DNA from 2 places in the Acetobacterium sp. MES1 genome. Region 2 is predicted to be linked to the other one. Evidence: a T-box and tRNA genes for the amino acid it is inferred to sense, from the RefSeq annotation. Region 2 holds a T-box; the other holds one or more tRNA genes.
What was found. The T-box of region 2 lies ahead of thrS (threonine--tRNA ligase). A T-box ahead of a tRNA ligase gene usually reads a tRNA of that ligase, here a tRNA-Thr.
Positions count from the first base shown of each region.

Region 1: it encodes a tRNA-Thr, which carries the amino acid that the T-box ahead of thrS (threonine--tRNA ligase) is inferred to sense. The anticodon was not compared.

Region 1 covers NZ_MJUY01000054.1:17,402-21,868, reverse strand. Annotated here, with positions in the region: gene BI182_RS14635 (DegV family protein) at 1-377, opposite strand, end outside; gene tuf (elongation factor Tu) at 596-1,789, opposite strand; tRNA gene BI182_RS14625 (tRNA-Thr) at 1,860-1,935, opposite strand; tRNA gene BI182_RS14620 (tRNA-Tyr) at 1,947-2,031, opposite strand; gene sigH (RNA polymerase sporulation sigma factor SigH) at 2,093-2,701, opposite strand; gene BI182_RS14610 (NYN domain-containing protein) at 2,714-3,226, opposite strand; gene rlmB (23S rRNA (guanosine(2251)-2'-O)-methyltransferase RlmB) at 3,223-4,209, opposite strand; gene BI182_RS14600 (THUMP domain-containing class I SAM-dependent RNA methyltransferase) at 4,277-4,467, opposite strand, start outside.
Region 2 covers NZ_MJUY01000002.1:54,495-58,961, forward strand. Annotated here, with positions in the region: gene BI182_RS00270 (B12-binding domain-containing radical SAM protein) at 1-1,319, shown strand, start outside; T-box leader at 1,391-1,634, shown strand; gene thrS (threonine--tRNA ligase) at 1,741-3,657, shown strand; T-box leader at 3,729-3,971, shown strand; gene BI182_RS00280 (ABC transporter substrate-binding protein) at 4,061-4,467, shown strand, end outside.

The sequences.
Region 1 (4,467 bases), on a different contig from region 2:
CCTATGCTGCCGCCACTGTGGAGACTGTCAACAATTTGACAGCTGAAATCAGGATACTTTTCCTTCACTTCTTTTAGAATAAGACGTGACGTCTCATAACTCCCCGATAGTTTTGAGGTAAAAGCCAGATACAGGCATTCCTGATTGTTCTTGGCGCATTCTTCAAAGTATTCCAGAAAGTCCCCCGGATTCACCTGGGATGTGGTTGGCACGATTCCCCGGGCCATGAATTTATTCATGCCTTCCAAATCAATTTCCCGTTTATCCCGATAAGCCACCCCTTCAATAATCACATTTAATGAAACCATATCCAGGTTGGGATGATTTACATAATCTTTTGGCAGATCACACATACTGTCTACTAAGAGTCTAATCATTTTTCACTTCTTTCCAATTGCAGCCAGCAATTTTTAACTTATCCATACTGCTTATTGATATCTATTTATCATTTTCTCTAAGCAATCATTTTATCACTAACTTATAATTTTAACAATATCCACATAAAAAAACCGCCCCAAAAGGACGGTTGATTTTTATGTGGGTTGCTAATTTAAATATCCATAAGACATTTATTTAGTCTGTATTTGCTCTGTTATTAGTCTTCCAGCATTTTGGCAACAACACCAGAACCAACAGTACGGCCACCTTCACGAATCGCGAAACGTAAACCTTCTTCGATTGCGATTGGGGTGATCAGGGTGATTTCCATTTGTACGTTATCACCAGGCATTACCATTTCAACGCCTTCTGGTAATTTGATGACACCAGTTACGTCAGTTGTTCTGAAGTAGAACTGTGGACGGTAGCCATCGAAGAATGGAGTATGACGTCCACCTTCTTCTTTGGTTAAGACGTATACTTCTGACATATAATGGGTATGTGGTTTGATTGAACCTGGTTTAGCCAGTACCTGACCACGTTCGATCTGAGTACGGTCAACACCACGCAGTAATGCCCCTACGTTGTCGCCTGAACGACCTTCGTCGAGTAATTTACGGAACATTTCGATCCCGGTTACTACTGTTTTACGGCTGTCGTGAATACCGACGATTTCGACTTCTTCACCAACTTTAACAACCCCACGTTCGATACGTCCGGTTGCAACAGTTCCTCGACCAGTGATTGAGAAAACATCTTCAACTGGCATCAGGAATGGTTTGTCAGTATCACGTTCTGGATCAGGGATCCAGTTATCAACGGCTGTCATCAGTTCAACAATTTTGTCGCCCCATTCTCCGTCTGGATCTTCTAACGCTTTTAAAGCCGATCCGGGAATGATTGGGGTATCATCGCCCGGGAATTCGTATTCGTCAAGCAGTTCACGAACTTCCATTTCAACTAATTCCAGTAATTCTTCGTCATCGACCATATCGACTTTGTTTAAGAAAACAACGATGTATGGTACACCTACCTGACGGCTTAACAGGATATGTTCACGGGTCTGTGGCATTGGACCATCGGCAGCACTAACAACCAGGATGGCACCATCCATTTGGGCAGCACCAGTGATCATGTTCTTAACATAATCGGCATGGCCCGGGCAGTCAACGTGTGCGTAATGACGGTTAGCTGTTTCATATTCAACGTGAGCTGTAGAAATTGTGATTCCACGCTCTCTTTCTTCTGGTGCTTTATCGATGTTTTCGAATGCTACGGCTTCACCGGTTCCAAATCGCTTGTTTAATACAGATGTGATGGCCGCTGTTAATGTTGTTTTACCGTGGTCAACGTGACCAATTGTTCCAACATTTACGTGGGGCTTATTTCTTTCAAATTTTGACTTTGCCATTTGTATTCTCCTTATAAATCTAAATATTATCGTTTAACCACTATGTCAAATTTAATTTATGATATAAAAATGGAGCCCTCATCCGGATTTGAACCGGAGACCCCCACCTTACCATGGTGGTGCTCTACCTACTGAGCTATGAGGGCTTATAATAAAGTGGTGGGAGAAGATGGATTCGAACCATCGTAGACGTCGTCAACGGATTTACAGTCCGCCCCCTTTAGCCACTCGGGCATTCTCCCACGTGCTTATTAATTCAGCTTCTCTATAATAGTTTGTTTTGCCATTTTTGTCAACTGTTTTTTAAATCTTTTTACCGATTTTTTTTCGGATGCGCTGCAAGGCATTATCCACCGATTTATTTCCACACGCTAATACTCTGGAAATCTCGTAGTAGGATGCCCCCTGGATATAAAGTGCCAGAACTTTTTTCTCAAAGCTGGACAATTCCCGTTTAACGTCAATCATCAGCTGTTCCAATTCTTCTTCTTTAATTAACTCTACTCCAGGCTCCACACTTTTTTTGGCTGCCAATCGGTCAAAAATCGTATTTTCAGGATCTTCTTCCGAAACAGACGCATAAATTGATACCGAATTGTTTAGCGGCATATGTTTCTGACGATTTGCCGAGTTGATCGCTGTTTGGATTTGACGTTCGATACAAAGATTGGCAAAGGTGGAAAATTGCGCTTCTCGATCCGGGCGAAAGTCCCATATGGCCTTTAATAACCCAATCATTCCTTCCTGGATCAGATCCTCGTGATCGCCTCCAACCAGATAATAAGAACGGGCTCGAATCAGGACATTTTTTCGATATTTTTCCAGAAGATACTCCTCTGCCTCTTTGTCTCCCTGCTGGGCGCGCCTGACGATTTCCGATTCCGCTAGTTTATTATTGCTTAGCTTGACCATTTTTTCCTCGCATTATTCTTTAACACGCATTTTGTTAAATTGATCCAGGGTTTCTTCATCCAAAAAATCACTGAGCTTAAGACCCTGTTTCGGGACGCTTTTTCTCTTATCATCCCGAAAATTCTTCAACGACGCTTCCATATCCTGAATCAACTCCCGCACCGGAACCCGCTCGGCGCCGTTGGCCATGACCATTTGCTGAAGGGTAAAATCTGACGTTACCACCCGAACGTTATAAGCTTTCGGGAGGCTATAGACAAGCTTTTCAATATAGCTGTCGGCGGTTTTATTCTTTTCGGTAAACACTACTTTGATCCGGCCATGGACTTCTTCCCGTTTTTCCAATGATTGTTGCTGATAGGCATCGAAAACAAGGATGGTTTCCCATCCTTTAAATCCGCTGTAGCCATTTAAATCATCGATCAACTTTAGCCTGGCTTCTTCCAACTGAATTTCTGAAAGACGTTTTAAATCATCTGAACCATGAATGACATTATAACCATCCACAATTAATATGGTTTTCATTGAAATCGCTGTTTGGCAGCCTCTGCAAAAATGATCGCTGCTGCTGCTGATGCATTAAAGGATTCAATCTCGCCATGTACGGGAATCGATACTGAAAAATCGCATTGCTTTTTGATCTTCTCGCTGATTCCACTCCCCTCGTTACCAATAACAATGGCCAATGACCCCTTGTAATCGGCTTTATAATAGGGATTGCCCTTCATATCTGTCGACATGATCCAGAATCCTTTTTTCTTGAGCTCTTCAATCGTCTGGCTGAGATTGGTCACCTTGACGATCGGAGTGTGGGATACTGCTCCGGATGAAGCTTTTACCGAAACCGCTGTCAACGATGCCGAACGGCGATTGGGAATGATGACACCGTCAGCCCCACAGATATTGGCACTCCGTATTATCGCCCCCAGGTTATGGGGATCCGTCAGATGATCGAGTATAATGATAAAGGGATCTCGACCCTTGCTTGTGGCATGATTTAAGATATCCTGAAGATTACTATAGGGAAATGGCGCCATCAACGCTACAATCCCCTGATGAACCTGACCATCAGCCAGATACTCCAGTCTGGCTTTTTCGACCGAATGAATAATGATATTCTGTTTTTTCGCTGCATCGGTAATCTTTTTAAGAACATGGTCGGTGTTGTCTTTTAAAATCAATAATTTATCGATTTCCTGACCAGAACGAAGCGCTTCCATTACCGGGTTTTTTCCGACAATTACAAACGTTTCTGCGGTAACGCCTTCGTCTTCCCGATTATATCCATCAAACTTGCGTTGTGGTCGCCGATCGTCAAAGCGACGGGGGCCACGCTCCTCCCGGGAATCTCGACTGTCAAATTTCCGTGGTTTTTTATCGTCCTTTTCCCCACGTTCTTCAAACTTGCGGGGCCTTTTATCCCCATTTACCGCCTGGTCATTTCTTTTCCCTCGGGGCTTGTCACTGGTCTTGCTGCTGTTTGAGCGACTATTTGATACTCGTTTCATCTTTTCACCTATTCTTTTATTTTAATTCGATTTATTTCTCGATAAACCGATTCTTGCATTATTTCGTTTATTTTTTGGCTTGTGTGTTTATTTCAGTTTCTGCATTCATATTTTGGGCTTCATCGACAGGGTTTCGTTTTCGTGGCGGCAGTGGTCCATAGTACTGATAATAGTAGGTCTTAATGTCGCCATTATAAAGCTTGCGATTCTTGGTTGCCACTTCGCCAAAATATTTCTCAAACTTTTCATAACCGGTAA
Region 2 (4,467 bases):
TCAAAAAAATTCCGGGACTTTGTTATCGCAGTTCAGCGGGGCAGGTTGTCGAAAATCCTGATACTGAAGCGGTACCCCTAAGTCAATTGGTGTTTCCTTATAGTAATGTGGATATGGCAAGCCTTAAGCATAAGATCATTTACTACGAAACCATGCGGGGCTGTCCGTTTTGTTGTTCCTATTGTTTGTCTTCGGCTAAGCAAGGGTTAAATTTGCTGGGACTGGATCGGGTCTTTGCAGAATTGGATTTCTTTATTGCGGTGGGGGTCAAGCAGGTCAAACTGGTGGATCGCACCTTTAACTGCGACGTCGGTCGGGCCAAAAGGATATTTGCCCATCTGATTAAGCGTGGCGGGCCAACAAATTTTCACTTTGAAATGACCGGCGACTTGATTGATGACGAGATGATTAATTTACTTAAGACGGCCCCGTCGGGATTGATTCAATTTGAAATTGGCGTCCAGAGTACGGCTCCGGAAACCCTGGCTGCCATTGGCCGAAAAATCAGTGTGACCCGAACCGGTGACCATGTAAAAAAACTGCTAATGCCACAGAATATCCACATTCATCTGGATCTGATTGCCGGCTTACCTTTTGAGAACTACGATAGTTTCAAGGAATCCTTTAATCATGTGATCGCTCTTGCCCCAGATATGCTGCAGGTGGGCTTTCTTAAATGTTTAAAAGGTACCCGGATTCGCAGCGAGGCGCTAATTCATCAGTATCAGTATGCCAGCTTTCCGCCCTATGAAATTATTTCAAATAAGTATATTAGCGCGGAAGAGCTTTATCAATTACGTCAAATTGAAGTATTAGTCGATCGGTACTACAATAGTGGCGACTTTAAACAAAGCATGAACTATATTTTTGCGGACAAGATTTTTCTTACGCCCTTTGATTTTTTTGAAGCGTTTTCCTGTCATTGGGAAGATCAGGGCTATTATGATGTGGGCAAATCAAAGGAACAACTCTTTGCTATTTTGCACGAATTTTTCAGGGATCACAAAAAGGTCGATCAGATTGGCGAGTGTCTTCGATACGATTGGCTCACCCAGGGAAATTTCAGAATGCCAATGGGTATGTGTGATCAGACTCCAGATAAAGAATGGATCTTTGAGTTTTTAAAAGAGCCGCAGAATATTGAGAAATATCTGTCTGATTTTATTGATCAGGCACCTAAAAAGATTTATACTCAGGTCAAGTTTCAATATTTTTCAGCAGCCTTTATTAGCAGCCTCTCCGGAGCGCCGTTATCAACAGCAGAGCAAACGGGATTAGTGGTCTTTTCAGCAACGGGATCGCACATTGTTGTTGAATAAAATATTAAATTTTCTGAAAAGTATTGATTCCCGGCTAGATAAAGGTTATACTGATAGACAATAAAAATAAAAAAAAGACGCTGATAAGGACGAGTAAGTTATCCCGATGTTTCAGAGAGTAGGCAACCTGGCTGTAATTGCTTATACAACAGATAATTGAAAACCACCTTGGAGTCGAAGCCTGAAATAATTTGAAATGTTACCTTGGGTACTTTCAATATAGTAAGGTTTTACGGTGCTGACCGTTATTCAGAACTTAAGTGGATTCATGAAAATGAATCAAATTGGGTGGAACCGCGTTGAGACGTCCCTTTGTTTGACAAAGGGGCTTTTTTGTTTTTTAATTTAAAATGGTTTTATCAGTCGGATCGTTAAGATTCCCTGAATGCTCAAAATAAACGCCAAAACAAAGGAGAATAAAATGATTACTATTACGTTAAAAGACGGATCCATAAAGACTTATGAACCCGGAATTACAGTGCTTGAAGTGGCCAATGATATTAGTCCGGGATTAGCTAAAAATACCCTGGCTGGAGAACTAAACGGTGAGGTTGTTGATATCCGCCAGGTCATTAATGAAGACGCCACCCTTAATCTGCTGAAATTTGAAGATGAGGGCGGTAAGCACGCCTTTTGGCATACTGGTTCCCATCTTCTGGCCCAGGCGGTTAAACGGCTTTATCCTCAAGCTAAACTGGCCATTGGCCCGGCGATTGAGAACGGTTTTTACTATGATATTGATGTGGATGTGATTATCACCCCGGAAATCATGGAAAAAATTGAAAAGGAAATGGGCAAGATCGTTAAGGAAGGCTTGGAAATCAACCGTTACGAGTTAAGCCGTAATGAGGCGCTGGCTAAAGTTAATGCTGAAGGCGAAATTTACAAAGCCGAGCTGATCGAAAACCTCCCGGAAGATGCCATTATCAGCTTCTATTCACAGGGGGAATTCTCGGATCTGTGTGCTGGCCCCCATATTCAAAACCTCAGTGGGATTAAGGCCATTAAACTGCTCAGTCTGGCTGGTGCCTACTGGCGGGGAGATGAAAAAAATAAAATGCTACAGCGGATCTATGGAATCAGCTTCCCTAAAAAAAGTGAACTGGAAGCCTACTTAACCCGGTTGGAAGAAGCCAAAAAACGGGATCACCGTAAGTTGGGAAAAGAGCTGGATCTTTTCTCGCTTCAGGAAGAAGGCCCGGGCTTCCCATTTTTCCACCCCAAGGGGATGATTATCCGCAACGAACTGGAGAATTTCTGGCGACAGGAACATCAGTTGCGGGGCTATCAGGAAATTAAAACGCCCATCATTTTAAATGCCGATCTGTGGAAACGTTCCGGCCATTGGGATCATTATCAGGAAAACATGTATTTTACTGAAATAGATGACGCCTCCTATGCGGTAAAACCAATGAATTGCCCCGGCGGCATGCTGGTCTATAAACGCAAAGGCCATTCTTATCGGGATCTGCCCTTAAAGATGGCCGAACTGGGTCTGGTTCACCGCCACGAACTACATGGGGCGCTTCATGGCTTGATGCGGGTGCGAAACTTTACTCAGGATGATGCCCATATCTTTATGACACCCGAACAAATCGAAGCCGAAGTCATCAAGGTGATTGATCTGGCTGATGATGTTTACCGGGTGTTTGGTTTTAACTATAAGGTCGAATTATCAACCAAGCCGGAAAAAGCCATTGGTTCCGATGAAGTCTGGGAAATCGCTACCGATGCTTTAAGAAACGCATTGGAAAAGAAAGAAATCAACTATCGCTTAAACCCTGGCGATGGGGCTTTCTATGGCCCTAAAATTGACTTCCATCTGGAAGACAGCCTCGGCCGAACCTGGCAATGTGGTACCATCCAGCTGGATTTTCAGATGCCGGAACGTTTTGATTTAAACTACATTGGCTCTGACGGCGAAAAACACCGTCCGGTTATTGTCCATCGTACCATTCTCGGCAGTATCGAGCGGTTCTTTGGTATTCTGATTGAGCATTTTGCCGGGAAGTTCCCGCTCTGGCTGGCGCCGGTACAGGTAATGATTATTCCGGTTGCTGATGCCCATCATGATTTTGCCAAAGGCATTGCTGACCAACTGACCGCCATTGGCGTTCGGGCCTCGGTGGATGGCCGGGATGAAAAGTTGGGTTACCGAATCCGGGAAGCACAGATGCAAAAAGTGCCTTATATGCTGGTGGTTGGTGACAAGGAAGCTGAAGGTGGTGACCTGGCGCTGCGAATCCGGGATACTGGGGATGCTGGTCTGATCAGTCTGGCGGATCTCAAAGAAAAGCTGATTGAAAAAATCAAAACAAAGTCATTAACCTTAGACTAATCCAGGAATAATATGGGTCGAATTTGCAATAATGGTTGACAAATTCGACCCATATCAATATAATAAAAAACAATAAAGTGATGACCAGGAACGAGTAATAACAGGATGATCTTTACAGAGAGCTTTCGGTAGGTGCGAGGAAGCAAGACGTCGTTATGAATACATCCTGAGAGCTGCTCACCGAAAGGCATTGCCCGATAGGCTGAGCCGGATACCAACCGTTACCGTGGTTAAGTGACTTTAGGTTGCTTTCAGAGTGTGATGCATGCGCATCAAAGGCAAGGTGGTACCGCGAATTTGTGTTCGTCCCTGTTAGACAGAGACGAATTTTTTTTGTGTAAAAAGCGAACAATTCAGCCTGAAAAGGTTTGATTGAATAAAAATGAAAATGGAGGAAAAGAAAATGAAAAAACACGGTAAAAAATTAATGGCTGTGCTGGCTGTTGCTGCTGTGGTCGCATTAGGCGCTGGCTGTTCAAGCACGGCGACAAAAAATGACAGCAAGAGTGCCACCATCGGGATTGTTCAATACGTTGACCACGTAGCCCTTGATGCAGCCCGGGAAGGCTTTGTGACTGCCCTGGCTGACAATGGTTATACGGATGGGGATAAGATCACCCTGGATGTTCAAAATGCCCAGGGCGATCAAAGTAATCTGTCAACCATCAGTGATCGTTTTGTCAGCAACAAGGTTGATATGGTTCTGGCCATTGCCACACCGGCAGCTCAGGCCATCGCTGGTAAAACGACTGAAATCCCGATTCTGGGAACGGCCATCACTGATTATGAAGCGGCTCGTCTGGTGTCTTC